2 regions of the Pseudoalteromonas sp. S3431 genome follow, and region 2 is predicted to be linked to the other one. Evidence: predicted binding sites of a transcription regulator. Region 2 holds the regulator's gene; the other holds the start of a gene.
The links. Region 2 encodes MetJ, which represses methionine synthesis genes. Its sites were predicted from a motif close to TAGACGTCTAGACGTCTA; they were not measured.
Positions count from the first base shown of each region.

Region 1: a site for MetJ is predicted at 3,734-3,751, ahead of DO88_RS15950 (methylenetetrahydrofolate reductase). Genes of this name have one in related genera too.

Region 1 covers NZ_JJNY01000008.1:10,159-26,760, forward strand. The annotation lists gene DO88_RS15960 (DEAD/DEAH box helicase) at 126-1,373, shown strand; gene DO88_RS15955 (sensor domain-containing diguanylate cyclase) at 1,432-2,415, shown strand; gene DO88_RS15950 (methylenetetrahydrofolate reductase) at 2,734-3,690, opposite strand; gene DO88_RS15945 (M16 family metallopeptidase) at 3,950-6,832, shown strand; gene cysE (serine O-acetyltransferase) at 7,183-8,001, shown strand; gene DO88_RS15935 (hypothetical protein) at 8,018-8,662, shown strand; gene xseA (exodeoxyribonuclease VII large subunit) at 8,678-10,021, opposite strand; gene guaB (IMP dehydrogenase) at 10,169-11,638, shown strand; gene guaA (glutamine-hydrolyzing GMP synthase) at 11,909-13,486, shown strand; tRNA gene DO88_RS15915 (tRNA-Trp) at 13,641-13,717, shown strand; gene DO88_RS15910 (hypothetical protein) at 13,783-14,148, shown strand; gene rimI (ribosomal protein S18-alanine N-acetyltransferase) at 14,135-14,602, shown strand; gene DO88_RS15900 (hybrid sensor histidine kinase/response regulator) at 14,620-16,602, opposite strand, start outside.
Region 2 covers NZ_JJNY01000024.1:22,054-38,655, forward strand. The annotation lists gene aroK (shikimate kinase AroK) at 1-159, opposite strand, end outside; gene DO88_RS12815 (type IV pilus secretin PilQ) at 344-2,437, opposite strand; gene DO88_RS12810 (pilus assembly protein PilP) at 2,424-2,960, opposite strand; gene DO88_RS12805 (type 4a pilus biogenesis protein PilO) at 2,957-3,562, opposite strand; gene DO88_RS12800 (PilN domain-containing protein) at 3,552-4,124, opposite strand; gene DO88_RS12795 (pilus assembly protein PilM) at 4,112-5,191, opposite strand; gene DO88_RS12790 (penicillin-binding protein 1A) at 5,323-7,824, shown strand; gene metL (bifunctional aspartate kinase/homoserine dehydrogenase II) at 7,869-10,214, opposite strand; gene metB (cystathionine gamma-synthase) at 10,220-11,467, opposite strand; gene metJ (met regulon transcriptional regulator MetJ) at 11,667-11,987, shown strand; gene DO88_RS12770 (malic enzyme-like NAD(P)-binding protein) at 12,060-13,301, opposite strand; gene rpmE (50S ribosomal protein L31) at 13,825-14,040, opposite strand; gene priA (primosomal protein N') at 14,273-16,459, shown strand; gene DO88_RS12755 (SPOR domain-containing protein) at 16,480-16,602, shown strand, end outside.

The sequences.
Region 1 (16,602 bases), on a different contig from region 2:
TTTTATTGTTTTAGCGCTAAAGCGAAAGTGAGCAATCACGATTAAATACTTTTCTGGACTGGTTAATTTACGCAGTACAGTAATATGCGTACAATAGCGCTCTTTGTTATTTTAAAGCTAAGCCTATGTCTGCCACTACGTTCTCATCACTTAATCTCGACCCGTTATTATTAACAGCGATTGAGCAAAATAATTACACTCAACCTACCGCAATTCAGATTAAAACTATTCCGCCTATTTTAGCCGGAAGTGATGTAATGGGCAGCGCGCAAACAGGTACGGGTAAAACTGCCGCCTTTGTTTTACCTTTATTGCACAAGCTTTTAAATACCCCTAAAAAAGATGAGCAAGGCCTTGCCCGGATTGTAATTTTAACGCCAACACGAGAGCTTGCTCAGCAAGTATTTGCCAGCTTTGAAAAGTACGCACAAGGCACTCATATCAATGGCGCTTTAGCCTATGGTGGCGCAAGTATTGGCCCTCAAATAAAAGCACTTAAAACAGCACAAGTTATCGTGGCCACACCAGGGCGTTTGCTTGATCATATAGTTAAAGGCAGTGTGGTACTTTCAAGTGTAGATTCGCTCGTATTTGATGAAGCAGACCGTATGCTTGATATGGGCTTTATTGATGAAATAAGACGTATATTGCGACATATTCCAGGCGATCGCCAAACTCTACTTTTTTCTGCTACGTTTGATGACAGCGTGTTTGAACTCAGTAAAAAACTACTTAAAAATCCAGAACTAATTGAAGTTGATAAGCGCAACTCAGCCGCAGTTGAAGTAGAGCAAGTTATTTACGCTGTAGATGAAGACCGCAAGCGCGAACTTGTATCGCACATGATTGGCATGAAAAACTGGCGCCAAGTGCTTATTTTTACTCGCACAAAACAAATGGCTGATCAGCTTTCTAAAGAAATGTGTAAAGACGGTTTAAAAACCGAATCAATCCATGGCGACAAATCGCAAGGCGCACGCGACCGTGCATTGCAAAACTTTAAAGAAGGTATTACGCGCGTACTTGTTGCAACCGATGTAGCTGCGCGTGGTTTAGATATTTCTACACTTAGATACGTAATTAACTTTGAACTACCTTACATTGCCGAGGATTACGTGCACCGTATTGGCCGCACAGGTCGTGCTGGTGAACAAGGACTTGCTATGTCGCTGGTAAGTCTTGATGAGCAATGGCTGCTAGAAGAAATTGAAGTACTACTCGATACGCGTTTAACGCCGCAGTGGTTAGAAGGTTACGAGCCAGATCCTAATAAAAAGCCAAAAGATAATCGTAAAAACACCAACAAGTCGCGAAAAGATCGCGATAAAAAACGCATCACAGGAAAAAGAGAGCCAAGTAGGCGTCGTAAATAATAGCTTTTCCTTTGCTTTTTTGCCTATACTGAAGCTAATAAGTAGCTGAGGTAAAGCAATGTTTGAAATTGATAAGTGGGCATTTTCTGGTATTGATGGCCAAATATCTTTGCATAAATGGCAAAAAACAATTGATCTTATCACGGGGCTATTTTCGGCCCCGTCAGGTTATATAGTTCAGGCAACAAGCAAAGGCTATCGCGTTGTTATTAGAAATAACGAAGGTGGCTCTAACTTTGAGACCAATCCTATCCTTCCTCCCCAAACACCTCTTTTTTGTAAGTACGTAGCAGAGAATAACAATACCTTATACGTTAATAATGCAAGTAATAATGATGCATGGAACACTCTACCGGAGGTTGTTGAAGATGGTGTTGAATCCTACTTAGGTTTACCAATCCATTGGCCAGAAGGCGAAGTATTTGGCACGCTATGCTTAAAAGACACTAAAAAAACAACTTATACCAATGAATATTTTGAGCTTATAGAACAACTACGCGATTTAATTGAAGACGACTTAGCGCTTATTTATAGTTATGAACAAATGCGCGAAATAGCCATGCTCGATGCGCTAACTAATATCTATAACCGCCGAGCACTTAGTTTACTCGCTCAGCAAAAGCTTAATTTAGCGCTACGCTTAGGTTTTGATGTATGTTGTTTATTTATTGATATAAACGACTTTAAAAAATTAAATGACACCTTTGGTCATGAAGTGGGTGACAAAGCCTTAATTATATTGGCAGATACGCTAAAAACCCATTTAAGAGATGCTGATATAGTCGGGCGTATCGGAGGTGATGAGTTTGTTGTGGTAATGCAAGTAAGCGATAAAAGTAAGATTGGCTACATTATGGATAAAATTTCGACTGAGTATTCAAAAGCCTTACTCAAAGAAGACGTTTGCGATTTATCGCTCAGTATTGGTTATAGCTTTACTGACAAACAAAGGCAGTCATTTGAAAAACTATTAAATGATGCAGACCAGGCAATGTATAAAAATAAACAAGCGTATAAGCTCGCTAAAAAAGCACAATTATAAAAGGAGGTTCATGCCACACAAACTTGGCTAGTTTTTTCTGCGATAGGTTTTATTTTTTCCTTAGCAATAATAAGCTTATTTGAAACGTTCCCTAGCATTAGATTTATATCTAATGAGGGAATAATTTTTGGTGTTATGTGCTCATCGATGGGGGTTGCCTTAAAAAGGCTTGAGAGTAATAACCAAAAATAGCTTTCATTGATAGCTTAAGCTGCAAATCTTTACTTGTATTTATTAATTAATTTTTCAAAGAACGGACATAAAAAAGCAAGCCATGAGGCTTGCCAAGAAGGGTGTTAATTAGCTCTTACCTAGCCTTTAAGCTATTAGCTTTTCCGCAAGGTTTAATTCCATAATGGCTTTTAATAAACGGTATAAGTTAATTGACGCGTCAATTTCTTCTTTACGGTTTGTTAAGCTTTCAATATTTAAGCCCAGCGGTACATCTAAATGCGCACAGCTTTTAAGTATTAAGTCGAGGTTTTCGCGGCAAATACGGACGGATTCGCTTAATGTATTGTCTGCATCAAGCATGCGCCATTTAGTTGCCTCTGGCACTGAGATACCCAACCATTGCATAAACTCTAAGGTTTTTTCGCCGCCGCACGGGGTAAACGTTAATATAATACGTTGAGGTGTAATACCCTGTGCTTTACACGTACGTGCGTAGCTAGTGATTAGCTCTATAGTAGCTTGTGCATCGTAAACAGCTTGCGATATAAAAAACTGACAACCTTGTGCTGTTTTTTCTATTAATCGTTCGTGCTCATTTCGTTTACTTGAATGGCGCTCGGCAATCGTAACGCCACCTAAAAAGAAATCATCTGATTGCTCAGCCATCGCTTTATACGCATCTGGCAGGCTTAGCTTTATATCGCCTATCGATGATGGGCTACCTACTAAAACAACATTTCGTAAATCGTAGTCGTTTTTAGTTTCACTTAGCCAATCTTTAAATTCGCCTACGCCACGCTGCGCCACACTTTTATAAGTAATCACATCTTGTGCAGATAAATTACGAAGTAAATGGCTGTATTCACGCGGATCAACGGTTTGTTTAAACGCAAATGGGCGGTCTTGGTTAGTTCGGCTGCTTTCGTCTTGAATGTCGTAAATTATCACGCCGTCGTATTCAATTTCGTGTAAGCGACCTAATAGCTTTTCTGCAATGGTTTTTAATTGCGCTTTATCGGTGCCAATTTTAGGCGGGGTAGTACCAATAAGATAAACACCTTGATTGGTGTCCACTATCTTCTCTTTTAGTGATAAAGCCATAATCCTCATTCCAGCTAAGTTTGTTTTGATGGATTTAATATAGCAGCCATTTAGACGTCTAGATAGATTTATTTAATGAAAGTTTTTCAACTAACATGATGTTTATTCATAGGGCTTGTTCCCATAATTTATAATTGACACAGTTGTTTACATAATAAATCCCCTTGGGGGTCTTATATTTATTGGCTTTGGGGCATAATCGAGGGTGAGTTAGTAATACATCTGACAACAAATTTGCTCAATTTAAAAAGGGACAACAATGAAATTTAAATTATTAGCAACCAACTTAGCGGTATCGCTGGCGTTAACAGGTTGCGCCATGCAACAAAACCAAAGCACGCAAACAACAGCACAACAAGAACAAGTAAATAAAGCTGATGATCGTGTTTTTTCGCAAGATTACTTAATTGAAGAACTAGAAAACGGCTTACGTGTCATGGTTGTTAAAACCGATTACCCTGATGTAGTGTCGCTGCAAATTCCGGTATCGGTTGGGTCGCGTAACGAAGTTGAAGAGGGCAAAACAGGTTTTGCTCATTTTTTTGAACACATGATGTTTAAAGGCTCACAAAAATACCCTGAAGATGTTTACTCAGACATATTAAAAAATTCAGGTGTTGATAACCGCGCTTATACAACAAACGATTACACAAATTACCATTTAAACTTTTCAAAGCAGCATCTTGATAAAGTACTTGAGCTTGAAGCTGATATTTTTCAAAACTTAACCTACACCGAAGAGCAATTTAGAACAGAAGCACAAACGGTAAAAGGTGAGTACTTAAAAAACAACGCGAGCCCAATTCGTAAATTATTAAGCGCTGTACGCGAAAAAGCGTTTGATAAGCACACGTATAAACACACCACTATGGGCTTTTTTAAAGACATAGAAGCCATGCCTGATCAAATGGCCTATGGTAAAGAATTTTTTGCTAAATTTTATAAACCTGAGTATGTGTCACTTGTCATTGTGGGCGATGTAGACCCACAAGCAACAATGGCAATGGTTAAAAAGCATTGGGGCAGCTGGAAAAAGGGTAACTATGTTGCTGACATTAAAGCAGAACCTGTTCAACAAGCACCAAAATATTTGCACCAGCAAGATGAAGCGCTACCAGGGCATTGGTTACTCGTATCGTACAAAGGCGCTGCGTGGGAGCCTGCTAAAAAAGACAGAGCGGCACTTGATTTAATCTCACAGCTTTATTTTTCTAGTAATTCAGATTTATATCAAGAGCTAGTGGTCGACAAACAAATTGCCAGCCAAATGTTTACCTATAACCCAGAGACTAAAGATCCGGGTTTATTACACGTATTTGTTAAAGTAGAAAACGCAGACGATTTAGCCACTGCACGCGATGCCATTAACCGAACTTATGCAAAAGCACGCACTGAGCTTGTTGATGAGCAAAAGCTCAGTGATTTAAAATCGAATCTTAAATACAGCTTTATTAATGGCTTAGATTCGTCGCAAGCGATTGCATCAACCCTTGCCAGCTACATGCATTTTGAGCGCGATCCTGAGGTTATAAACCAGCTGTATAAATCGGCAGATAACATCACCAGCGCAGATATTAAAGCCGTTGCTAATAAATACTTTACTGATAACGCACGTACCACATTAACAATGTCGGCACTTGATAAAGCCCCAGGTTTTGAGCAAGAAGTTGATTTAAATGCGCTTACTGCAAAGCTTGAACAAGCACCTGCGAAGCCTGCATTTAAAGTACTTGATAAAACCAATGGCTCGCCATTAATCGATGTTAACTTTTTATTCAATACCGGTGCGGCTGCCGACCCACAAGGCAAAAAAGGTGTTGCTGCGTTAACTGCGGCTATGCTTGCACAAGGTGGCTCAGAGGCGACAAGCTATAAAGATATTCAAAAAGCACTTTATCCGCTTGCGGGTAGCTTTGGCTATCAAATAGATAAAGAAATGCTGTCATTTCAAGGGCGTATTCATAAAGACAATGCAGCGCAGTGGTATACACTTGTGAGCGATCAATTATTAAATCCAGGCTTTAGAGATGACGACTTTAAACGCCTTAAAAAAGAAATGATCGATGGCATTAAGTCAGGCTTAAAAGCATCTAACGATGAAGAGCTAGGCAAAGAAGTGCTATACAGTGCGCTTTACAAAAATCACCCTTACGAAAGCTACAACTATGGTGATATTTCGGATTTAGAAGCGTTGACGCTAGATGATGTTAAAGCGTTTTATAACAGCGAGCTTACGCAATCTAAACTCACGGTTGGCTTAATTGGGGCTGTGCCTGCAAAACTTAAAGCTAAAATGATGAGCGACTTTGCAACGCTACCAAAAGGTGAGCAAAGCCGTTTAAGTATTCCTGATGCGCCAGCGCTTAAAGGTCATCATGCAACTATTGTAGAAAAGTCAGCGCAATCGACTGCGGTATCATTTGGTTTCCCTATTGATACAATAAGAAGTAGCGAAGACTGGACAACCCTTTGGCTTGTGCGTTCGTACTTTGGTGAGCACCGTAGTTCTAACAGCTTTTTATATGAGCGCATTCGTGAAACTCGCGGCATGAACTATGGCGATTACGCATACATTGAATACTTTCCACGTGGTATGTTTCAAACCAAGCCAGATGCAAACCTAGGGCGCTCAGAGCAAATATTTCAAGTGTGGTTACGCCCGCTTCGCTCTAATAACGATGCGCACTTTGCAACACGTACCGCCTTGTTTGAACTAGATAAGCTCATTAAAAATGGTATGAGCGAAGACGACTTTGAAGCAACGCGTAACTTTTTAATTAACTTTGTGCCGCAAATGGTGGCAAGTCAAAACCGCCAATTAGGTTACGCGCTTGATAGCGAATTTTACAACACAGATAGCTTTGTAAGTTACGTAACTAACAAACTTAAAACGCTAACGCTTGCTGATGTTAATCGCGTTATTAAAGAAAACTTACAAACAGACAATGTTCACTATGTATTTATTACTGGTGACGGCGCTGATATGCAAAAACGTTTAGCATCGCAGCAAACATCGCCAATGATTTACAACACGAATAAACCTGCCGAATTAGTGGCTGAAGATAAAGTGATTGCTGATTACAAATTAGCAATTCCTGCTAAAAATATTGAAGTGATGAAAGTCGATAAAGTATTTCAATAATTTAAGTGGTTTTTAAGTGTTAGAAAAAGCCTCAATGCTTAAAGTATTGGGGCTTTTTTATTATTTAATCTGAACTCTGGTTGAGAGATTTACTAACGTATTGAATCATGGTGGTATTTAAATTTATTTTCTCTAGCCAGAGGTTTTCAGTAAATTCAACGCAGTTAGCGCTGAAAATAGCTGCTCCAGATAGATTTATTATCCACAGTTCAGGTTATTTAATAATGAAACTTAATAAACGGTTATACCTAATAACCAGAACAAATAACTAAGGGGTTAACACCTTAGGCTTTAAATCCGTTAGACTTGGCAAAAGGCTCTTTTATATCAATTTAAGGCAGTGCAGTATTATGCGTCATGAAATTTGGCAACAGCTTCGTACTGAAGCAAATGAAGTCGTAACCCGTGAACCTCTTTTAGCGAGTCATGTGTATTCATGTATTTTGAATCATGAGTGTTTGGGTTCAGCATTGAGCTTTATTGTTGCTAATAAATTGGCGGACGCGGTGGTATCTGCGTTTACTATTCGTGAGTTGTTCGATCAAGCATTTGTAAAGTGCGATCGTATGCTTACTTATGTAGCTGAGGATATTAAAGCGGTAAAAGACAGAGATCCCGCAGCCGAAACTTACCTTACGGTGATATTAAACTTAAAGGGTTTTCATGCTATTCAAGCGCACCGTTTAGCAAATTGCTTATGGCAACAAAACCGTAAAGAGTTAGCGCGCTTTGTGCAAAGCCGAACATCTGAAGTGTTTGGGGTTGATATTCACCCAGCATGTAAAGTGGGTAAAGGTATTATGTTTGACCATGCAACCGGTATTGTTATTGGTGAAACAGCGGTAATAGAAGATAACGTATCAATTTTGCAATCTGTAACGCTTGGCGGCACGGGTAATGAGCAGGGGGATCGTCATCCTAAAATTAGAGCCGGTGTGTTAATAGGCGCTGGTGCTAAAGTACTTGGTAATATTGAAGTGGGCGAGGGCGCACGAATTGGTGCAGGCTCTGTTGTACTTAGCAATGTTCCAGCACACACAACCGCTGTTGGCGTACCCGCTAAAATTATTGGTCGACCGGATTGTGAGTGTCCGGCGCAAAGTATGAACCAAAACTTTTTAGCAAATCCTGAGCCTGAAAATGCTTCACATACAAGTGCAATGCTATAAAAGTAGGCGAAAATAAATGCCATATAAAAGTAACTTATTTGCAATGATACTCAGCTTTTTTGTGGGGGTAGGATTAACAAGTGGTTACTTTTTGCATTTGTATGAACCGTTTAACGATAAAACGGCTCAATTTATACATGCTAGCCAAGATGTTATTATTGAAGTAAGCGGTAATAAATCAGTTCAAAAATCACCTATAAACACTACAACTAAAGCACTTCAACAACCGCTGGAAAAAGAGTACATTACGAAAATAAGTGCGCTAAATAACGAATTGTCAGTAGCTACAAAACAGCTGAAAGTTGCTCAGCAGCAGTTAAAGCGAACTCGCTTAGAAGGCACTAATTTTGCTAAGCAGCTTGATGAAAAATTTGATAGTGAAAGTGAAAATACGCAGTGGAGCTTCGAAATAGAAACGGCACTTACTGACTTTTTAATCATCAGTGATTTAAGTAATACGGCGCAGCTAAGCTATTTAACTTGTAAACAAACTATCTGTAAATTTGAATTACTAGCCGATAAGAATAATGAACAAGGCCATGCACAGTGGCGTGAACTTAATGATAAGTTGGCAACGACACCTTGGTGGCAACAGTTTAAAATCACCTCATCAAGCTCAAACGACGAGCGAATAGAATTTATAGTGAGCACCAAAGAGTAAGTGCTCCTATTTTAGTTAAGCGTGCTTGCTCACTACTTTAGAATGTACAACACCATCAACAAGTTCGGTAATAAGTGCATCACCGGTTTTCACATCACTTACTGACTTAACCACTTTATTTTTTTCATTTTTTGTAATGCTGTAACCGCGTGCTAAAACATTTAGCGGACTTACCGAGTCTAATTTACTTGCCTGTAGTGCCAAGTTGTTATTTGCTTGCTGCAATTGATGCTGTATAGCTTGGTTTAGTCTTGCGTGTAATTGCGTGAGTATATGGTTTGCTGTAGCGAGTTTTTTGTCTGGTGATTGGCGTATTAAACGCGGTGTTAAGTTATTAAGTGTGCGTTCTTGCTCGTATAAGCGATTACGCATAGCTTGTTGCAATGCAATGCTTAGCTCATCCAAACGTTGCGTTTTTTGATTAAGCTGATTACGTGGGTGGCACAAATTAAGGCGATGCTGTAGGTGCGTGGCAAGCGCGCGTTTATCGGCAATGCCGTGCTTAAACGCGTTAGATAAACGATTAACTAATTGCGTTACTTTGTTGTGTAACTCTTGCGTATTTGGGCTTACAAGCTCAGCTGCGGCTGATGGGGTTGCTGCACGAACATCAGCCACGTAGTCGCTAATGGTAGTATCTATTTCGTGGCCTACCGCACTTACTATGGGTAATTCACTTTTAAAAATAGCGCGGGCGAGCTGTTCGTGATTAAAGCACCATAAATCTTCAAGTGATCCGCCGCCTCGTCCTAAAATAAGTACGTCTACTTCATCACGAGCATTAGCTAATTCAATTTGATTAATTAAATGTGCATGTGCTTCTTTGCCTTGCACCATCGCAGGGTAAATAATGACTTCTAATTGCGGCGCACGGCGTTTAAGTACCGTTAAAATATCTTTTATAGCAGCGCCGGTTGCTGAGGTAATAACACCAATACGATTAATATTTTGCGGTAATGGCTGCTTGTGAGCAGAGCTAAATAATCCTTCGGCGGCCAAACGCATTTTAAGCGCATCAAACTCTTGCTTTAGCTGACCTTCGCCTGCGGGCTCCATATGCTCAACAATAAGCTGGTAGTCACCGCGAGGTTCATAAAGTGATACACGCGCTTTTACTGTGACTTGTGCTCCATTTACAGGGCGGTAGCTTTGGTTGCGGTTGTTGCCGCGCCACATTGCGGCTTTAATTTGTGCTTTATCGTCTTTTAGCGAAAAATACCAATGACCGGATGCAGGGGTAATGAAATTAGAAATTTCGCCTGTTAATACTAATGAGGCAAAGCCTTGCTCAAGTAATGTGCGAATTTCTCTATTAAGGCGTGACACGGTGTAAACCGTCTGCGAAGGCTTCGAAAACATAAAAAACAACCTAAAACTATTTATGAGGCAAGTTATAAGGTAAGTTTATCATAAATATTTACGAAATATTATTTACTCATGCCAACAACGCTGTTAAAATTTGGCCGCAATTCCTTATCGTAGTTCCACATGTGAGAAGTTGCCAAAATGCTTAGAATCGCTAAAGAAGCTCTTACCTTTGATGACGTACTTTTAGTACCTGGTCATTCTACTGTTTTGCCACACACGGCAAACATTTCAACTCGCTTAACGCGTGATATCAAACTTAACTTGCCGCTTATTTCAGCATCTATGGATACTGTTACAGAAGCTCGTTTAGCTATTGCCCTTGCGCAAGAGGGTGGTCTTGGTTTTATTCATAAAAACATGACTATCGAAGAACAAGCGAAAAACGTACGTAAAGTTAAAACCTACGAAGCAGGTATTGTTTCTTACCCTGTAACGGTGACTGCCGATTTAACAATTGCTGATGCAGTTGAGCTTTCGCACGAAAAAGGTTTTTCAGGCTTTCCGGTTACCGACAGCAATAATGTACTTGTAGGCATTGTTACTAGCCGTGATATGCGTTTTGAAACTAAGCTTGAACAGCCTGTTTCTACCGTTATGACTAAAAAAGAAAAGCTTGTTACCGTTAAAGAAGGCGCAGCACGCGAAGAAATTTTAGGCTTAATGCACGAACACCGCATTGAAAAAATCCTTGTTGTTGATGATGAATTTAAACTCAAAGGCATGATCACAGTAAAAGATTACCAAAAAGCCCAAGACAAACCTGACGCATGTAAAGACGACCAAGGTCGTTTACGTGTAGGTGCTGCTGTAAGTGTTGGCGCGGGTACTGATGAGCGTATTGCTGCATTAGTTGAAGCGGGTATTGATGTTTTACTTATCGATACATCACATGGTCACTCTCAAGGTGTTATTGACCGCGTTACTAAAACGCGTAAAGAGTACCCAGACTTACAAATTATTGCGGGTAACATTGCAACAGCTGAAGGTGCGATTGCACTAGCTGATGCGGGAGCGGATGCAGTTAAAGTAGGTATCGGCCCAGGTTCTATCTGTACTACACGTATTGTTACCGGTTGTGGCGTTCCACAAATTACCGCTATTTCAGATGCTGTTGAAGGCTTAAAAGGTCGCGACATTCCTGTTATTGCTGATGGCGGCATTCGTTTTTCTGGTGATATTGTTAAAGCACTTGTTGCTGGTGCATCGTGTGTAATGGTGGGTTCTCTTCTTGCTGGTACTGAAGAAGCACCAGGTGAAGTTGAATTGTACCAAGGCCGTTATTACAAATCTTACCGTGGTATGGGCTCATTGGGCGCGATGGATCAAAAAGAAGGTTCATCAGATCGTTACTTCCAAAAATCAAACGAAGCAGACAAGTTAGTACCTGAAGGTATTGAAGGTCGCGTAGCTTACAAAGGCCCTATTGCAACGATTATTCATCAGCAAGTGGGCGGCCTACGAAGCGCTATGGGCTTAACGGGTTGTGCAACAATTGAAGAGCTAAATACAAAACCACAATTTGTACGTGTTACTTCAGCTGGTATGGGTGAGTCGCACGTTCATGATGTGCAAATCACTAAAGAAGCACCAAATTACCGCTTAGGTTAAGCAGCGTAATTAATTTAATATACTGGGCTTGCTTTGCAAGCCCTCTTTTTAGTCGTTTATATAAATACCAATTGCATTAATAAAGTGGTCAATTATTGCAACAGATAAATGGCTCAATAACGAGGCAAAAACTTCGACTTTTAGTTTCTTCTAAATAAGAAGTTTTTAACGTGGTTAGAGAGTTATTTAGCCTGCAAGAATTAGTAATGTTTAATAAAATTGGTATTCAAAACGGCATTTAGCATTAGCATCTACTTTACGAGATACTCCATGAGCAAAGATATTCACGATTCACGAATTCTCATTTTAGACTTTGGTTCACAATACACTCAACTAATCGCGCGCCGTATACGCGAAATTGGTGTTTACTGTGAACTGTGGGCATGGGATGTGACTGAAGAGCAAATCCGCGAGTTTAACCCACAAGGTATTATTCTTTCTGGTGGCCCAGAATCAACAACACTTGAAAACAGCCCGCGCGCTCCTGAGTATGTATTTAATGCAGGCGTGCCTGTACTAGGTATTTGCTACGGTATGCAAACAATGGCAGCTCAACTAGGTGGTAGTGTTCATAGCTCTGATAAAAAAGAGTTTGGTTACGCACAAGTTGAAAAAGCAGGCAACTGTGCATTGTTTGATGCAATTGAAGACCACATCACTGATGGTGGCAACGGCGTACTTGACGTTTGGATGAGCCATGGCGACAAAGTAATGGATATTCCAGCTGGTTTTACTACAACAGCTAAAACATCTACTTGCCCACATGCTGCAATGTCTAACGAAGAAAAACGTTTCTACGGCGTACAGTTTCACCCAGAAGTGACACATACACATCAAGGTCAGCGCTTATTAGAGCGTTTTGCTATTGATATTTGTGGCTGTGAAAAATTATGGACTGCTGCAAAAATTATCGATGATGCTATCGAACGAATTAAAGAAACAGTTGGCGATGACGAAGTTATTCTAGGCTTATCTGGTGGTGTTGATTCATCAGTTGTGGCTATGCTTATTCACCGTGCAATTGGCGCAAAGTTAACATGTGTATTTGTTGATAATGGGTTACTTCGTTTAAACGAAGGCCAACAAGTAATGGACATGTTTGGTAATAAATTTGGCTTAAACATTGTTAAAGTTGAAGCTGAAGAGCAGTTTTTAAATGATCTAGCGGGTAAGTCTGACCCAGAAGATAAACGTAAAGCCATTGGTCACACGTTTATTAATGTGTTTGATGAGCAAGCCAAAAAGCTTAAAAATGCAAAATGGTTAGCGCAAGGTACAATTTACCCAGATGTAATTGAATCAGCGGCATCTGCTACAGGCAAAGCGCATGTTATTAAATCTCACCACAATGTGGGCGGATTACCAGATGACATGAAAATGGGCCTTGTTGAACCATTACGTGAATTATTCAAAGATGAAGTACGTAAAATTGGCCTAGAACTAGGTTTACCGTACGACATGCTTTACCGTCATCCTTTCCCTGGACCAGGTTTAGGTGTGCGTGTACTTGGCGAAATCAAAAAAGAATACTGTGATTTATTACGCCGCGCCGATGCGATTTTCATCGAAGAGCTACACAAAGCAGAGCTTTACCATAAAGTAAGCCAAGCGTTTACTGTATTCTTACCGGTTAAATCGGTAGGGGTTATGGGCGATGCACGTAAGTACGATTGGGTTGTATCACTTCGTTGTGTGGAAACAATCGACTTTATGACAGCGCGCTGGTCACATTTACCGTATGAGTTCTTAGGTGTGGTTTCAAACCGTATCATTAACGAAATTGATGGTATTTCTCGTGTTGTTTACGATATTTCAGGTAAACCACCTGCAACTATCGAATGGGAATAATTAATTTTAGTTTTAGTCAGATAAAATAAAGTGATTAAAAACGGCGGATTAGCATGCTAATTCGCCGTTTTGTTTATTTAAAAAGCAGTTGAACTAAAAGTGTGATTTTTCTCTTTACCTTTGGCGAAACTTCTCTATAATTCGTCGTCATTGCAGGGGCGTAGTTCCAATTGGTAGAACAGCGGTCTCCAAAACCGATGGTTGGGAGTTCGAGTCTCTCCGCCCCTGCCATTTCTTCTTTACATCGTATTTATTAATTCTTATATTACCTTACTTACTAATTTCATCGAGTCGTTATGCATTCACGGTACGCAGCTGTTTTTGGTATTGAAAACCTCGAATTAAATAAACACTTTAAACCAGCCGATAAATTTCCAGCGGATAGCCCTCCTGCAGATAATCTTTTAATAGGTAGTGTTGCGGCAAGTAGTCATGCACCTGATACTGCATCAAAAAACAATGTGCTTGAGCCTATAGTGCTTTGTGAACAATTATTTGCAGATATTAAACGTGCAGCATTACCAATTGCTATTAACAGCGTTGTACAAAGCGCTGAGATGCAATTAAATGACGATCAGCTAGTACTTACAACACCACAGCTCAGCACGGCCGATAAGCGCGCTTTATGGGCTTTAATGAGTGAACACCTTGATAAACTTTAAACCAGTAGACGAAACCGCAATACCTCAATTAATGGCAATAGAAACAGCATGCCATAGCCATCCGTGGACGTTAAATACAATGAGTTCGTGTTTAGGTGGGCGCTATTTTAATGTAGCCGCGTTTGAAAATGAGACTATGGTTGGTTTTTATATTGGTGAAAAAGCAGGTCCTGATTTTACGCTTATGGATATTTGCGTAACACCAAGTTATCAAGGCAAGGGCATTGCTAAGCAGTTGTTAGCTCAGTTTATTGAATACGGTGAGCAACAAAACGCTGAAAACTTATTTTTAGAGGTACGCGAATCTAACACGCGAGCAATTGCGCTGTATGAGTACGCTGGCTTTATAGAAATGTCAGTGCGTAAAAACTACTACCCAAGCGACAACCCAGCTAAAAATGGCTTTGAAGATGCCATTTTAATGGGGATGGCATTAAGTTTAGGTTTCCAATAACAGCGAGCATGTGTTGTTTATACTTGCTTATTATTTATAGAGTTTTCAATAGCGGTAATTAAGTCGGCTATAAGATCATCGCGAACTATTTTGTTATCACTTTTTAATGAATCTTCGAGTGCGCCTGCGCTGTGATAAATATCGTCAAAGTTAAAGCACCCAGCACTTCCTTTAATACTGTGGGCAACATTTCGTAGTGCTTCCCAGTCATCAGAACGTTGATATGTTTTTACTTCATCTAAGTAAGTCGGCAAATTAGCTAAGTAGTTGTCTGCAATTTGTTGGAATTTTTCACTTTTTAATAAGTTATCCCATTTATTTTGGTTATCTTTTTCAAGGTGTAAATAACTCACTAGTACGTTTTCTAATGCGTCTTTATCAATCGGCTTACCAAGTGCTTTATCACAACCAGCCTCCAAATAAGTGCCTATATCATGGTTCATTACGTTTGCGGTTAATGCGATGATAGGGCCGTCGTACGCAGCGTGGCGTAGCATTTTAGTTGCTTCTAACCCGCCCATAACCGGCATTTGCATATCCATAATAATTAACTGATAGTCGTTAACTAGCGCCATTTCTACTGCTTGTGCGCCATTACTTGCTATATCGGGTTCTAGGCCCCACGTTTGCAGAAGTAGTTTTATTAGTAATTGATTATCAGGGTTGTCTTCAGCCACTAAAATATTGGCATCAAAGTGGTTGGTTGCAAACGATAGTAGTGGATCTCTTTCTGGCGTTAATTGGCTTTTATCTGTAAGTAATTGTAGTGCGGGTTTTCTGCCTGTTAAATGACACGACACGCTAATAGAAAACTTACTTCCTTTACCTATTTCACTTTTTAGTACTACATCACCACCGAGTAGTTGCGCCAAGTTTTTGGAAATACATAAACCAAGCCCTGTACCGCCAAATCGACGGGTAGTCGTTGCATCAGCTTGCTCAAATGGTTTAAATACACGCTTTATTTGATTTTCAGACATGCCGATGCCGGTGTCTGTGACAACAAATTCAAGCATTTTTCTTTTTTGATGAAAATGTACGCAAATAGAAACGCTGCCTTGCTCTGTAAATTTAACTGCATTATTCGCAACGTTAATTAATATTTGTTTTAAACGCGTAATATCACTGTATATGGTACGAGGCAGTGGTAATTCATAGTTTATATTTAAAGTAAGCTGTTTCTCTTTTGCTAAGGGTTCAATAATAGATTCAATATCATGTACGAGCTGTACTACATTGATAGGCGCTTGATCTACTGCAAGCTTTTCGGCCTCAATTTTAGATAAGTCCAAAATGTTATTGATTAGTTCTAGCAAGTGTTTTGAATTTCGTAAAATAGTACTGAGGTGCTGTTTATCGTTCGCTATTTTATCGTTGTGTAGTAATTGTTCTGTAAAGCCCATAATAGCAGTGAGCGGTGTACGTATTTCGTGACTCATATTTGCTAAAAAACGACTTTTAAGTTGATTCGCTTGTTCAGCTTGAGCAATCGCCAGCTCTAGTTGACTGTTCATTGCTTCAAGTGCTTTGGTACGGCTTTCTACTTTATCTTCTAAGTGATGTTTATAATCTTCCAGCTGTTGTTGGTAGTGTCTTATCTGGTTAACCATGTGATTAAAATCGTTAAATAAAATGCCTACTTCATCATTTGTATGCGCAGGTAAATTCACCGACAAATCACCATCCCCAACGCGGTGGCTTGCTGCACCTAATAACTCGATAGGGTTGAGTAGTAAGTTACGCACAACCACAAAAATTAATATAGGCAGGGTGATCACCGAAATAAGAACAATTAAGCCTGTTATTAAACTAATAGCCTTACCAGATTGATAAAGTACAGCTTTAGGAATAGTAGAAACATAATAATAACCGCCACTCATTTGTACCGCAAAAATCATGCGCTCTATTTTATCTATACTTGATAGTTCGATAGTCGACAAGGTGCCAATATCAGCTAAATCATGTATTCGGTTTAGTTCGTATTCACTAATGTATTGGCC
Region 2 (16,602 bases):
AAGATCAAACACCCAGGCAATATCTGCACCGGTACGGCGTTCGATTTCTTGATCAGAATCAACAAATTCAAGGTGTAATTGATCGGCAATGTGACGACCAATTGTGCTTTTTCCAGCCCCCATGGGGCCAATTAGAAATATATTACGTTTCTCAGCCATATCTTTTAGTACAAACGAACTCTAAAATTTGAAATAAAACCCCGCCTAACGACCTGGCCCCAAAATTAAGGAGGGGATTATCTCAGTAATTGCTGGGGTATTTCAAGTCAATTAGAATAAAAAGCCATATAACGAGCAATTAATCTGAATAATCGCCCATTGGTTAACAAAAACACGCCTAATTTTAGTCTATTTGTATTTTTGGTGTTACAAAAATAAGTAATTCTCTCTTTTCGTTAAACTCACTTGTACTCTTAAACAGCCTTCCTAAGTACGGAATATCACCAAGTAGAGGTACTTTTTTAGTCGAATTTATGATTTGCTGCTGAAAAATACCGCCGAGCACGATTGTTTGCCCATTTTCCACTAGCACTTGTGTCTGAATTTGCTGAGTATCAATTGCAACAGCTGGCCCAGTTCCTGTTTGAACTGTATCTCCTCGCGTATCTTGAGTAATAATTAAATCCAAAATAACTTTATTATCTGGAGTTATATGAGGGGTTACTTGTAAACTCAGTACTGCTTTTTTAAAGCTAACCGTTGTCGCACCACTAGAAGCTGACTCAACATAAGGGATTTCAGTACCTTGCTCTATTCGTGCTTGTTGTTGGTTTGCAGTAGTAATACGAGGGCTCGCAATAATCTCACCTTTGTTTTCTTCCTCAAGAGCTGTTAACTCTAAATCAATCAAAGTACCGTTAGCTAACTTGGCGATATGCATGCCGATACTTGCTGATGGGTTTGTCACGGGTAAATTCACGTTTAAACGATCAGAGATATCAGGAATGATACCATTTGATATTGTATTAGCGCCTTCAAGTGTACCTGATATGCCATCACTGCCCTGCTGGTCGCTAAACCCCCAGCGCACACCTAAATCTTCGGTTACATTATCACGCACGGTTACCATACGTGATTCGATTACAACCTGTCTAACCGCTATATCAAGTGTTTCGACCATGCGTCGCACGCTCTCAATACTTTTGGCCGTATCTTTGAGCAATAATGTATTAGTACGCTTATCAACAGATACGCTACCACGTTGAGTGATAATACTATTTGTATCTGTTTTTAATAAATCAGCAAACTCTTCTGCTTTTGCGTAGTTTAAACGAATGTATTCACTGTAAAGCGGTTCTAAGTTTTCTACGTTCTGCTTTGCTTGTAAATCTTTAGCTTCACGTGCAGCAAGCTCTTCTGATGGCGCAACCATCAAAATAGAACCATCCATACGCTTGTCTAAGCCTTTAATTTTAAGAACAACATCAAGCGCCTGATCCCAAGGCACGCCATCTAAGCGCAATGTAATATTACCTGTCACCGAGTCACTAGTGACTAAATTAAAATCATTATAGCCCGCTATGATTTGTAACACTGCACGAACAGAAATATCTTGAAAATTTAATGTCATTAGGCGGCCTTGGTAATCTTTACCGCCATCTAAATATGCATTTTGCGTTTCGTCTCTTTCCACCGTTAAAGTAAGAATATTATCTATTTGTTGGTAGGTAAAAGTAAAAGCGGCATTTGGTTCAATAACAACGCGGCTTAATCCATCTTCTTTAAAAGTTTCAATGCTGCTTACTACGGTGCCAAAATCGAGCACATCTAACTCATACAGTAAGTCATCTAAAATATCTGTATGATGAAAATCAGCAATAATTTTACCACCACTTTCATGCACTTCTATTGCGGCTTGCGTATCTTGTAAGAACACCAGTATTTTTGCCTCGCCCTTCTCCCCCCGACGAAAGTCAATAGACTGAATCCGATTGATATAATTTCCAGACACTGCATCAGAGCTAGTTGCTTCATCATCAACGTCTTGCTCTGTTAATGGGTTATCAGAAACACGTAAAGACACTAAATTATTATTAACTTCCGTCTCATAGATTTTCAAACGAGTAAGATTTATTGTTACTTTTAATCCCTTATCAGTAAGTACATTAGTAACATTGTTAATGCCAGCTTGGTTTACCTGTACATTTTCAAGACCTTGCTCTAATTGTGCCGAATCAAACATCATTTCAATTCGTGCCGGGCTATTAAATACTTGTATTTTTGGTTCTTGCGTTAACTTTTCATCAAATACCAGCTGCAACTCGGTTTCACCCTTGAGTAATGGGTTATAACGAATATCATAGAGCAACGGCGCTGCAATAGCTGAATTGGCTATAACCAGAGCTAAAGTTGCAAATAGAGCTCGTTGAATACGGTTGTGCCAAAGTACACCCTTATGCATTTTGTTCTTACCTTTTTTGTTATTAACCTGCGCCATTGGTTGCCGCCTCTAACATTTCTAATTTAGTCAGGCGCTCTTTCCAACAACCAGACCCATCTGGGATTAATTCTATTAACTCAATATAATCATTATTTACTGATTGTACTTTGCCATCATAGCTACCTAAATAATTACCGACTGTAATACGATGTAAAGTATCGTCTGTAGCTGTAATGAGCGCCCAAGCTTGTCCACTTGATCCGATTGTTCCTTTCATAGATAAATTATCCAGTGGGTATTTTTCTAAGGTTTCACGTTGGCGTTCAGGATCCGGATGTAAACAATTTTTAACTTGAGTTAATTTGTTTTGGATTATTTCAGGCTGCGGGGCCACAAAAGGACTCCTTAGCTGCCCAGCGTTATATTCAAAATGCTCGAACTTTGTTAATTCAGGAATTGCTTCAACTCTAGCAGTCGTACTCGCTTTAACTTGATCTATAAACTCTTTTTGTTCTGAGGTATCGTCGTTACAACCACTTAGCAGGAGAGCAACTATAGGAATAAAGGAAAAATGCTTCACTTTACCTCCCCTTCTTCATAGCGATAAGTTTTTGCCACCACACTAAATGTTAACTGCTTTTCGCCTGAGGATGAAATAGAAAAGTCATGTAAGCTCACAATACGCGGCAATTGAGCCACTTTTCCCACAAATTCACCAAACTCATGATAAGTACCTACAACCTCTATTTTAATAGGTAGCTCAGTATAAAATTCTTTTTCAACTTCTGGCAGCCAGCCAATCTTTAAAAAAGTTAAACCACTTGTAGTTCCAACATAAGATAAATCATCTAACAAACCAGGGGTTTCATTTGAGGTAGGTAAACGCTTTAATAATTGAGAAAATTTCTCCTCCATTTTAAGCATTTGTTCACGATAAATATCAAGCCTGCTGGCTACAGCATATTTGGTACGATAAGTTGTCCGTAATTCAACTTCTTTTGTAACCGCATTATGGTAACTATCAATTTCATCAGATACCAATAAGCTATAACTAAAAAACAGCACTAAAGCAGCAACAAATGTAGCGCAAATAACCTTAACAGCAATTGGCCATTCGCCAATATTATCAAGTTCAATCTCATTCCAATCAATATCACTAAACGCTTTTAAATCAAGGTTCATTTGGAACCTCACCAATTTTATCAAATGGTTTAACGTAAAACTCCATATTGAAATCACTAAGTAAACGAGAAGATTGATTGCCAGCAACAATGCCTTGCATTGTTGGGCGCTCTAATAAATATGAGTTTTGTACTTCTCTAAGCATGTTGGAGAGGCGGTTATTTGATTCACTGCGCCCTAATACATGAATTCTATTGCCTCGACGTTCTAACTTAGTTAAATAAACACCAGCGGGGACTATTTTAGCAACTTCATCCATTATTTGAGTGCCTAAATTACGACTGCTCTGTAATTCTTCAATTAGGTGCATACGTTGTTGTAAGTTTTCTTTCCTATAATCTAAATCTCTAATATCACTAATTTTCTTATCTAATAGACTAATTTCTGAACTGAGGTAGTTATTTTTTAAATTCTGTCCATCCTTCAAAGCAGTATAGAACGAGTTCAATACATACATACTTGCAAAACAAACAATAACAACAGCAATTAAAATAGTAACAAATTTCTTTTTTGACTCTTCGCGTTGCAATTCACGCCAAGGTAATAAATTTATATGTGGCATGATGAAAAATTCCTTAATGCCAGTCCTGTCGCAATAGCAAACTGTGTTCTATGGCGTTGCATTACATTACGGTCTACCTTGGGAGAAATCTCCATATTCGTAAACGGTTCTACAACAATGGAGTGGATACCAAGTTCTTCTATTAATAAACGATCTAGCCCATTTATCATGGCCGTTCCACCGGTTAGAACAATATAATCAATTTGGTCTTTACCGCTGGTAGTCAAAAACATCTGTACCGCTCGACGTACTTGTTGAAGTAATGATGTTTGAAAAGGAGCAAGTACTTCAAAAGTGTAATTTGGCGGAAGATCACCCGATGTTTTTCCAATTTCAGCTTCATCGAACCCTTTATTATAGTAAGCAACAATACTATTGGTATATTGATCGCCGCCAAAAACTTGATCGCGGGTATATATTGTTTCACCGGCTTGTACAACACTCACCAACATCAACACAGCACCAATATCAACTACAGCAACACACTTATTAAAGGCATCGCTTGGTAACTGCTTGTAATAAACATCCATCGAACGGCTCAATGCATAGCTTTCTACATCAACAACTTTCGCTTCTAAATTTGCAACTTCTAAAGCGCCAACTCGCGCTTCGACACTTTCTGTACGGGCTGCAGAAAGTAACACATTCATTTTACTTGGATCGGCTTCATTTGTTGATAATTTTTCAAAATCTAAGCTAACTTCATCAAGGGGGTATGGAATAAGACTATCAGCCTCAATTTCAATTTGTGATTCAAGTTCAGCGTCAGTTAATGACACATCCATAAAAATAACTTTAGTAATAACTGTTTGGCCAGAGACGGCTACAGCAGCAGATTTTAGTGATTTTGGTAACTTTCTTTTTAATTTTGATATTACATTACCAATTGCTTCAATATCTTGAATAATACGTTCGCTCATTGCACCCTTAGGCATTGGTTCAATCGCTAATGCTTCAAGACGAAATCCAGTTTCAATTTCACTTAAAAGTACCGCCTTGATAGAGTGCGATCCAATATCAATTCCTACCATCATTTTTGACGGCTTTTGAAATAGTTGACTTAGCATGTTTGAAACTTGGCCTTTGTTTTAATAATAAACAAGTTATAATTTTTATCTTAAAAAATATTATTCATTTTTTAATCAATATATACTAGCAGTCTCCATACATAATTGGGAGTCCATTTAGGGAAATATAAGTGATTTTATTAAAACGAACTTTACAATTTTTTATCATTTGCACATTACTTGGGCTGATTACTTTAATCAGTCTTTATTACTACGTTAAACCTGATATTCCAAGTGTGCAAGTTTTAAAAGATGTGCAATTACAAACTCCTATGCAAGTATTCACTAAAGATGGCCTTCTGATCAATCAATTTGGTGAAAAAAGACGGATCCCCGTAACGATTGACGAAATACCAAAACCTTTAATAAATGCATTTTTAGCAACTGAAGATAACCGTTTTTATGACCATGTGGGAATAGACCCTATTGGTATTGTTCGTTCTGCATTGGTTTTGATTTCAACAGGCGAAAAAAAGCAAGGTGCAAGTACAATAACAATGCAGCTAGCTCGAAACTTCTTCTTAACTCGTGAAAAAGCTTATATTCGTAAAGTTAAAGAAATTTTTATAGCGCTTCATATAGAAAATTTACTAACGAAAGACGAAATTCTTGAACTCTATTTAAACAAAATAGAACTAGGTAACCGTGCTTTTGGTATTGGCGCTGCTGCACAGGTATATTACGGAAAAGAATTAAAAGATCTTACACTTGCCCAAATGGCGATGATTGCCGGCTTACCCAAAGCGCCATCAGCCTTAAACCCGATCCGTAACCCAACTCGCGCAAAATCTCGTCGCAATGTTGTTCTTGGCCGCATGTTAACAGAAAACTACATAACACAAACACAATACAACGATGCCATCAGGCAACCTATTACAGCTTATTTTCACGGTGCAGAAATTGATCTGTATGCTCCTTATATTTCTGAAATGGTGCGTGCAGAAATGGTGGCACGTTACGGAATCGATAAAGCCTATAACTCAGGTTATAAAATATTTACTACTGTTGAGTCAAAAGTTCAAAAAGCGGCACAAACAGCACTCATCAATAATTTACACAATTATGATATGCGCCATGGTTATAGAGGCTCTGTTAAAACGTTGTGGGATCCAGAAACACAGCCTGTATTTAGCAAGTCTCAAATGCTCAGTGAGCTAAAATCTGTAAATGAGTTTGGCCAATTAAAAGCGGCCGTTGTAATCGCAGTGAATGACAAAACAGCTGATGTATTACTTAAAAGTGGCGAGCAAACCACACTGACTTGGGATAACCTAAAGTGGGCTCGTAAATACATTACGCGTTATCGCCAAGGCTTTGCACCTAAAGCAGCCAATGAAATACTCGCACCCGGCGAACAAATTTGGTTACGTAAAAATACCGACGGTAGCTATTTACTTAGCCAAATTCCTGAAGCATCTAGTGCCATCGTTTCTCTTGACCCACAAAATGGGCGCATTAAAGCGATTGTGGGTGGTTATAGTTTCGAACAAAGTCAATATAACCGAGCAGTACAAGCTAAGCGCCAAGTAGGCTCTAATATAAAACCTTTTATTTACTCTGCTGCACTGGAAAAAGGCTACACCTTAGCCTCAATATTAAACGATGCACCAATTAACCAATGGGATAAAAGCCAAGGTGTTGCATGGCGACCAAAAAACAGCCCCGCTGTGTATAATGGACCTATTCGTATTCGTCGTGCTTTAGCACAATCTAAAAACGTTATTTCGGTGCGCTTGTTACGCGGAGTTGGCCTACAGCGTACGGCAGAGCACCTACTAAAATTTGGCTTCAAAAATTCAGATATTAATCGCAGTGAATCACTTGCGCTTGGTAGCGCTTCTATTACGCCGCTTGAACTTGCACGCGGTATGAGTGCTTTTGCAAATGGCGGGCATTTAATAGAACCCTACTTTATTTCTGAAATTCAAGATGCTTATGGTGACGTGTTATTTAAAACAAATCCAACAGAAGCTTGTGACGATAGCGATAGTACGTTAAGCGTATTGAACAACGATGTAACAATGCAGAATTTCGAAACTGAAAAGCAACAAGAAAAAAAATGCGCACCACGGATTATCTCTAAACAGAATGCATTTTTAATTGCTGATGCAATGCATAGTGGTATTTGGGGCGGTGGTAGTTGGGCACATAAAACAGGCTGGAGCGGAACAGGCTGGCGTGCTCAAGCATTAAAGAGACGTGATCTCTCAGGTAAAACAGGCACGACTAATGACTCTGTAGATACTTGGTTTAGTGGCTTTAATCGTAATGTACTAACGTCTGTATGGGTTGGGTTTGATAACCCCGGTAACTCGTTAGGCCGCTCAACATATAATAACAACCTTGATAGCAGTCAAATCTCAGGGGCAGAGTCAGGGGCTAAAACGGCGCAACCAGCATGGATTGAGTTTATGAAAGTGGCACTTGAAGATGCACCAGAAGCGCCTATAGAACCACCCGAAGACTTAGTATCTATTCGTATTGATTTAGCAACAGGTTTACTGAGCCACAAAAACGATTACACAAGCCGCTTTGAATATTTTGACAAAGGTACAGCCCCAACTAAGTATGTACTTTCCCAACCTACCGATATATTTGAGGAAGATACAAAAACAGAAGAAGAGCTATTTTAAATAGCGTTAAATAAAAACGGCAGCCACTTTAGGCTGCCGTAATACTACCTTAAATTTTGGACCAGCCAATACAAATCAGAATGTACACCCGCTGCAGTGACCTCTTTACCAGCACCAGGGCCTTGGATAACGAGCGCGTTATCGCTATACCACTTACTATTTATAACAAAAATATTATCTCCTGGCGTTAAACTAGCCAAAACATCACTTTGTAATACATACGCGATACCGACTTTCGCTATTACTTCATTTTCTGCGATTTCGAGCAAGCCTGTATAACGAAGCACCGAATTTTGTGCCTTAGCTCTCTTTGCATGCTCTTGAATAAAGCTATCTAACTGGGACTTTTTACTTAAAAAATCATCCCAACTCCCTTGCGCAAGTTCATCAGGCATCAATGCCGAAAGACTAATATCCTCAAGATTTAATTCAACCCCCAACTCTCTGGCTAAAATAAGCAATTTTCGCTGCATATCACGCCCAGATAAATCCTCGCGAGGATCGGGCTCCGTAAAACCCATTTTTTGCGCTTCAAGCACTAAATCTGAAAATATAATCGAACCATCATACTTACTACACAACCACGATAACGTCCCAGAAAATACGCCCTCAATACGTGTTATTTTATCGCCACTATTTTGTAAATCAGCAAGCGCAAAATTAATGGGTAAACCAGCCCCCACACTGGTGTTATAACGCCAATGTAAGTTGCGTTCAGAGATACTTGTACGTAGTGCTTTATACCAATTAGTAGGAGCTGTACCTGCATACTTATTAGCGCTTATTAAATGACAATCCATTTCTACAAAATCAGGATATAACCGGCTAAACTTTTCACTCGCTGTTATATCTACAATCACTTTATGTTCGTAATCAAGTTCATCAATTGCATTTAATAATGTTTGGTTTTGATAATCAGACGCTTCAAGTTGAAACTGGGTTTTCCATTGCGATACACCAATCCCATTAGGATTAAAAAGCATTTTTTGAGAGCGCACTAAGCCAACAAGCTTAATACTAAAGTCATCTGACAAGCGCTCAACTTGAGTAGATAACTGTTCAATAAACACCTCACCTACATTACCAAGTCCAGCGACTATTAAAGCAATTTCCTGCCCTTTGTTAATCAGCTTATCGTGTAATATGCTAAGTATATCGCTATCAATCACTTGATCAGTAAGTAATAAAATATAGCCGCTATCTTGGTGTGCAAATCGTGGTTCAATCGCATGTGCATTTAATAAATTAATCGCCAATAAGTGCAATTTACTAATATCTTGCTCTGGCGCAATCACAGCACACCCGTGTAAGCTCGATTCGTTAATATTAGCTCGACCTTCAAAATAGCTAATAACCTGATGCGTCGAAATAGCTGGCACAACTAAGTACGTCTCACCATTTTGACTAAAGTGATGCAAGCTATGCTGAATAAGCTGACTCACATGCGCAATATCTCCTTCACTTAAGTTTTCAACTATTAATAAATCAATATTTTGTAACGTTGTTATAAAGCGCTTTTGCTTGGCACTACCTTCTTTAACGATGTCAGTAGAGCTAGCTTGTACATCAAAGCTACTTCGTACTGATAATTTTATATCCGTATTTTTAAGAGGAGATAATGTTTTAGCATGCAATACGGGGTTACCTAGTCGTGCTAACAAATTGGCCTGTCCACGACACACCTTCGCGTATTTAATCGCTTTACTAACTTTACGAGGGTCGGTACTAAATACACCTTGTGTGTCAGTCCAAATACAGACTTGTTTTGCATGACAATAATTAGCGAGTAAGGTCGCACTATAATCACTTCCATTACGACCAAGCGTTACAGTATCCCCTGCTGTATTAGCTGCAATAAATCCAGTTACAACGTTAATTTTATTATGCGCAATTAAGTTTGCGCACTGTTGAGTATTTTGTTCATGTAATAACTGCCCATCATTTAATGTAAATAAAGCACGCGCATCGTGAACACACGCATCAACATTAAGCTCCTGCAGGTAAGCAGCGAGTACGCGTGCTGACCATAACTCTCCATGAGCAAGCAATTGGGCTTCTTGTAGCTGCCCTGTTTGCGCTAACAGCGTTATTGTTGATAGCTCTTCATTCAATTTTTTTAGAGCGTTACACTTTGTATTAGCTTGTAATAACTGCTCTATTAAATCTATTTGATGATTATTTAACTGTAATAAAATATCAGCAATTACATGTGTATCTTGCTGCTGGTAACTTTGCCATAACTTAACTAGTGTATCGGTTGTTTTCCCAGCTGCTGATACCACAACGCAATCACCAGGTTGTGTGTGCTCTAATATAATACCCGCAACACTTTTGTAACGCTGTGCTGAACTTAAACTCGAACCGCCAAATTTATGTATATTTTTAGTCATGTTAGTTACCAAAGCGCGGGGTAAGCGGCACTTAACTTAGCATCACCGCTCGATGTTCCCGCACCTTTAGTTAATCGATTTGTATTGTTTTTTCTGCCAGGTTTTACAAGTGTAAATACACGTTCAAGATCTGCTAATAAATCTTCAATGTCTTCTATTCCGACAGAAACACGAATAAGCGTATCACCAACGCCGGCTTCTAAGCGCGCTGTTGCATCCATCCCTGCATGCGTCATGGTCGCAGGGTGGCATATTAAGCTCTCAACGCCGCCTAGCGACTCAGCTAAACTAAAGTTATGTAGACTAGTTAAAAATGCCGCTGCATCGTTTATGTCGCCTTTAATATCAAAGCTAACCATGCCACCAAAACCAAGCTGCTGTGCTTTCGCTAATTCATGTTGGGGGTGCGACTCAAGCCCAGGGTAATAAACTTGGCTAACGAACTCAGATTCTTCGAGATACTGAGCTATTGCTAATGCATTTTCTTGATGCTGCCTTAAGCGCACATTTAAAGTACGTAAACCACGAAGCGTTAAATAGCTATCAAAAGGTGCCCCTGTGATACCAATGTTATTAGCCCACCAAGCAAGCTCGTCACCGATCTCTTGTGTTGCAGCAATAACAGCACCGCCCACTACATCTGAGTGTCCGTTAATATATTTAGTGGTTGAATGCACCACAATATCTACACCAAACTTAATCGGATTTTGTAAAGCAGGCGATAAAAATGTATTGTCAGCGGCCACCAGTGCGCCACACTGCTTAGCAATATCAGTAACCGCTTTAATATCAGTTAAACGTAGTACAGGGTTACTTGGTGTTTCAATCCAAATGAGTTTTGGTTTAATTACTAATATTTTTTGAAGACTTTCTGGTTTTGTTAAATCTAAAACCTCAAGCTTTAGCAAGCCACGCTTTTGCAGGGACGTAAATAAACGGTAGCTTCCACCGTAGCAGTCGTGTGGGATCACTAACGTGTCGTCGTGATTAAGCAGCTGAGTTGCTAAATGTACAGCCGCCATGCCTGTGGCTGTAATTATGCCGCGTACTCCCCCTTCGAGCTCAGCAAGGGTCTCAGCTAAGATATCGCGGTTAGGATTACCGCTGCGGCCATAATCATATTGGCGTTTAGTATCAAAATCGGCAAACGAATAAGTAGTCGATAAATAGATTGGCGCGACAACTGCACCGTGGTGTTTATCGGCTTCAACGCCACTACGGACCGCAATGGTTGCTTTGTTTTTTTCGCTCATATTCGTCACCTGATTAATTTGGATGTTTAGACGTCTAAAAGAGTAGTTTATTCAATTTGAGATGTCAAAACATTTAAACAGCTAGATGGCCAAACAACTAGTATTTGACTATCTTTTTTAAATCGATAGAATTTCACGCATATTCACACGCATTTTAGCGCATGTGAGCAATTAATAATCTGAGGCAACGATACATCTTATGGCTAAATGGAATGGTGAGTATATTCACCCATACGCAGAACACGGGAAAAAATCAGAACAAGTTAAGAAGATCACCGTTTCGATCCCACTGAATGTATTAAAGGTATTAACTGACGAACGTACTCGTCGTCAAATTAATAACCTGCGTCACGCAACAAACAGTGAGCTGCTATGTGAAGCGTTTTTACATGCATTTACAGGCCAACCTTTACCTAATGACGATGACTTACGTAAAGATAACGCTGAAAAAGTACCAGAAGAAGTGAAAAAAATAATGCAAGAAATGGGGTTAGAAGTCCCTGTTTTAGATGACGAATAAATAGATAAAGTAAAATAAAAAAACCTCAGTAATTACTGAGGTTTTTTTATGATTAAATTTTACGGTATAGATTTACTGCATATAGCTTTCTGGCAAATCAATTTGTGCCACACCCGACTCAACAGCAGCAAGAGCAACCGCTCTTGCTATACGTGGTAATAAACGTGGATCCATCGGTTTTGGAATAATATATTGAGCACCAAATTCCAGCTTATCAACACCGGCAGCTTTTAGGACCTCTGCTGGTACAGGCTCTTTTGCAATACTACGAATCGCTTCTACTGCTGCTATTTTCATTTCATCGTTAATTGCACTTGCGCGCACATCTAGTGCACCACGAAAAATAAACGGGAAACACAAAACATTATTCACTTGGTTTGGATAATCAGAACGCCCTGTCGCCATAATTAAATCGTTGCGCGCGCTGTGTGCTAGTGCGGGGTCAATTTCAGGGTCGGGGTTTGAGCACGCAAACACAACCGGCTTATCAGCCATCAGTTTTAAATCATCGGCTGCTAACAAATTAGGCCCAGATACACCAACAAATACATCAGCATCAGCAATAACATCTTGCAACGTACGCTTATCCGTATTGTTAGCGAATAGTTGTTTGTACTCGTTTAAATCATCACGACGAGTATGAATAACGCCTTTACGGTCAAGCATGTAAATGTGTTCACGCAGTGCACCACACTTAATTAACAGTTCCATACAGGCAACGGCAGCCGCACCAGCACCTAAACATACTATAATAGCCTCTTCTATCGATTTCTCTTGCACTTCAAGTGCATTCAACATACCGGCGGCTGTTACAATTGCAGTGCCGTGTTGATCGTCATGAAAAACCGGAATACTACAGCGCTCAATCAATGCCTTTTCAATTTCAAAACACTCTGGGGCTTTAATATCTTCAAGATTAATACCACCAAATGTATCGGCAATATTAGCAACCGTGTTAATAAAGTCTTCTGTTGTTTTATGCTTCACTTCGATATCAATAGAATCAAGGCCTGCAAAGCGCTTAAATAACAGCGCCTTGCCTTCCATTACAGGCTTTGATGCCAAAGGGCCTAAATTACCCAAGCCCAAAATTGCAGTACCATTAGTGATAACTGCAACCATATTACCTTTACCGGTATATTTATAAGCATTTGCAGGATCAGCAGCAATTTCACGCACAGGTTCAGCAACACCTGGGCTATATGCTAAAGCTAAATCTTGAACCGTTTCGGCAGGCTTGGTTAGCTCAATGCTGATTTTTCCTGGAACGGGATGAGAATGGTAATGTAGTGCTTGTTCACGAAAGTCTGACATAACGCGATTGTATCCTGCAATTTAAGTTAAAGTGAGAGGTGTTGTCTGGGTTACGATACCCTTATTATTTTTAAATTCCAAGCAATATCAGGTCTATCCTGTTATATGCTAGATTCATTAATTTTAAGAGGTTTTTCAGTAACTTTGCGAAGATATAGCGACATTTCATAAATAGAAATTCATATAAAAAGCATTTTTAGAGGTACTTTTAGCCGCGAGCCATTTTCTCTAAAAACGACTATCAAATTTTTAGTATAAATAACTATAAACAGCTTAATAGTCTACTTTAAAAACATTTATCTTCACGTTAGCTACATTTAACAACTTAGTTAAAAAATGAACACTTCAAAATATAGAGACTATTACGTACTTTGTCTGCAAAGGTTTATGCATACTCAGAATAAGAACAAGAAATAGTTATGCAAAGGAGATAACGTATAAATAGGCAGGAAAAGCACGTAAAGATAAATTTCAGGCACAAAAAAAGCACCCTAAGGTGCTTCTTTTAACTAAATAGCAAAAATTACTTCTTGCTACCAAGTGCACCGAAACGCTTGTTGAAACGATCAACACGTCCGCCAGTGTCTAAAACTTTTTGCTTACCAGTGTAAAACGGGTGACACGCAGAACATACGTCTAAGTGAATGTTTTTACAAAGAGTAGAGCTTGTTTCGAATTCATTTCCGCATGAACATGTTGCTGAAATTACTTCGTACTTAGGGTGAATACCTTCTTTCATAGAAACCTCTAGTTAAGGCCGCATCGCTCTCCAAACCCGTAGTTTGGTACCATACGTCGTTAAAACAAATTTGTTGGTGGCGGATTTTATCCAACAACTACCGAGCACACAAGGTTTAATTATAATTTTTTGCTAAAAAAGTAACCAAATAATAAAATGACTATAATTTGCTAGTAGGTTTTTAACTGTATATTTAGTACATTACACCATTAATTTTATTGGTTGAGTTGTTATGCGTTTTGTTGAAGTTGCTATTAAAGTCCCATTACCGCGCACCTTTGATTATAAAGTAGATGAACAGCTCTCAGGCTTGGTTTCTGATCTGAAGCCCGGAATGCGCGTTTTGGTACCCTTTGGTAATCAGCGTAAAGTGGCTGTTATATTAGCAGTAAAAAAGAGTACTGAAGTACCCGAGAGTAAAATTAAAAGCATTTTTGAAGTTATCGACGATACCCCAATATTATCTAGCGAACATTTAGATCTCCTTAGTTTTACAGCGCGTTATTATTGTTACCCACTCGGCGAAACGATTCATATAGCTCTGCCTAGTGCACTACGCCAAGGTGAATCACCAGACAAAACAAGCATTAACATGGTAATGCTTACCGAAAAAGGCGCTAAAGTACCGTCATTAAAAGCTAAAACTCAACTCAACTTATTAAAGCAGTTATCACAATCAGGTAAGTCATCGTTAACCGAACTAAAAGCACTTGGCTTTAGTAAAAAAACAATAGATAGCCTCATTGCTAAAGAACTCATCACACAAACTATCGAACACGATAACCAATGGCAAAGCGTTGCGCCAACCGTCGGTAGTAAACCTGTACTTAATAAAGAACAAGCAGTGGCCTGTACAGCAATCAATCAAAGTACCGGTTTTAGCAGCTTTTTATTAGAAGGCGTAACGGGCAGTGGTAAAACTGAAGTGTATTTACAGTGCTTAGAAGAAGTATTAAAACGTGGCGAGCAAGCCCTCGTACTCGTGCCCGAAATCGGCCTAACACCGCAAACGGTAAACCGTTTTCGTCGCCGCTTCCCAGATACACCTGTTATGCTTTGGCACTCAGCACTTACCGACAACGAACGCCTACAAACATGGCGATTTTGTGAAAAAGGCAGTTGTGCGATAGTTATTGGCACACGTTCGAGTATTTTTCTGCCATTTTTAAAACTCGGTATGATTGTTGTTGACGAAGAACACGACTCGTCATTTAAACAACAAGATACCCTTCGTTACCATGCTCGTGATTTAGCCGCTTATAGAGCTTTTCAGCATAAAATTCCGCTTATATTAGGCAGCGCCACACCCGCGCTTGAAACGCTCCACAAAGCACTTAATAACAAATATCAGTTATTAAGCTTAACCGAGCGCGCGCAAACAGCCACCGACAACCAGTTTAAGTTACTCGATATGAAAGGTCAGCCCGACCAAGCAGGTATTGCACATGCTAGCCTTGCCACTATGCGACAGCATTTAAACCGCGGTAAACAGGTTATGGTGTTTTTAAATCGTCGAGGTTTCTCACCCACTCTTATTTGCCATGAGTGTGGCTGGCTAAGTGAATGTAAACGCTGCAGCACCAGCGCCACTTTTCACAAAGCGATTGGGCAAATGATCTGCCATCACTGTGGCGACCAGTACCCTGTTCCTCACCAATGCCCTGATTGTGGCAGCACGCAAATATTTCCTAACGGCAAAGGCACAGAGCAAATTGAAGAATTTTTATCAACCGAATTCCCTGATACACCCGTTACTCGCATAGACCGCGATTCAACTCGCCGTAAAGGTAGCCTTGAAAAGGCACTCGATGAAATTAACTTAGGGGGGGCGCGTATTTTAGTAGGCACACAAATGCTTGCTAAAGGTCATCACTTTGCAGATGTAAGCCTCGTTATAATTTTAGACGTTGATAGCGGGTTATATTCATGCGATTTTAGAGCGACAGAGCATTTAGCACAGTTAGTTACTCAGGTAGCTGGTCGTGCAGGACGTTCAGGGGAGCCTGGCCAAGTATTATTACAAACACACTTTCCAGAGCACCCACTTTTACAAGACTTAGTTAATAACGGTTATCAGGATTTTGCCCGTTTTGCCCTTAGTGAGCGCGATGATGCGGACTTACCACCCATTACAAACATGGCCATTGTCCGTGCACAAGGACATAGTATTAAACTAGTCGTCGATTTTTTGACGGATTTGGTTCCTGTGAATGGGGTATCTGGTATACAATTGCTCGGTCCGATCCCTGCACCTCTTGAAAAAGTCGCAGGTATGTATCGCTTTCAATTACATATTCAAGCGCAAGATCGTCGCATATTACATCAGTACCTTGCGCAAATGGTTGATTATTTAAGCTCAAGCAAACTTGCACAAAAAGTGCGCTGGAGCTTAGACGTAGACCCTATAGACATGATTTAGGTTAAGGCCAAAATAACGCTATGGCACAGCACGATTACATTAACAAAAAACCAGCAAATAGAAAAAACACTAAAAAAGCACCCACTAAAAAACCATTTCCAATTTTTTTAGTGAGCATTGCTATTTTACTTGTAGGTGGTTTC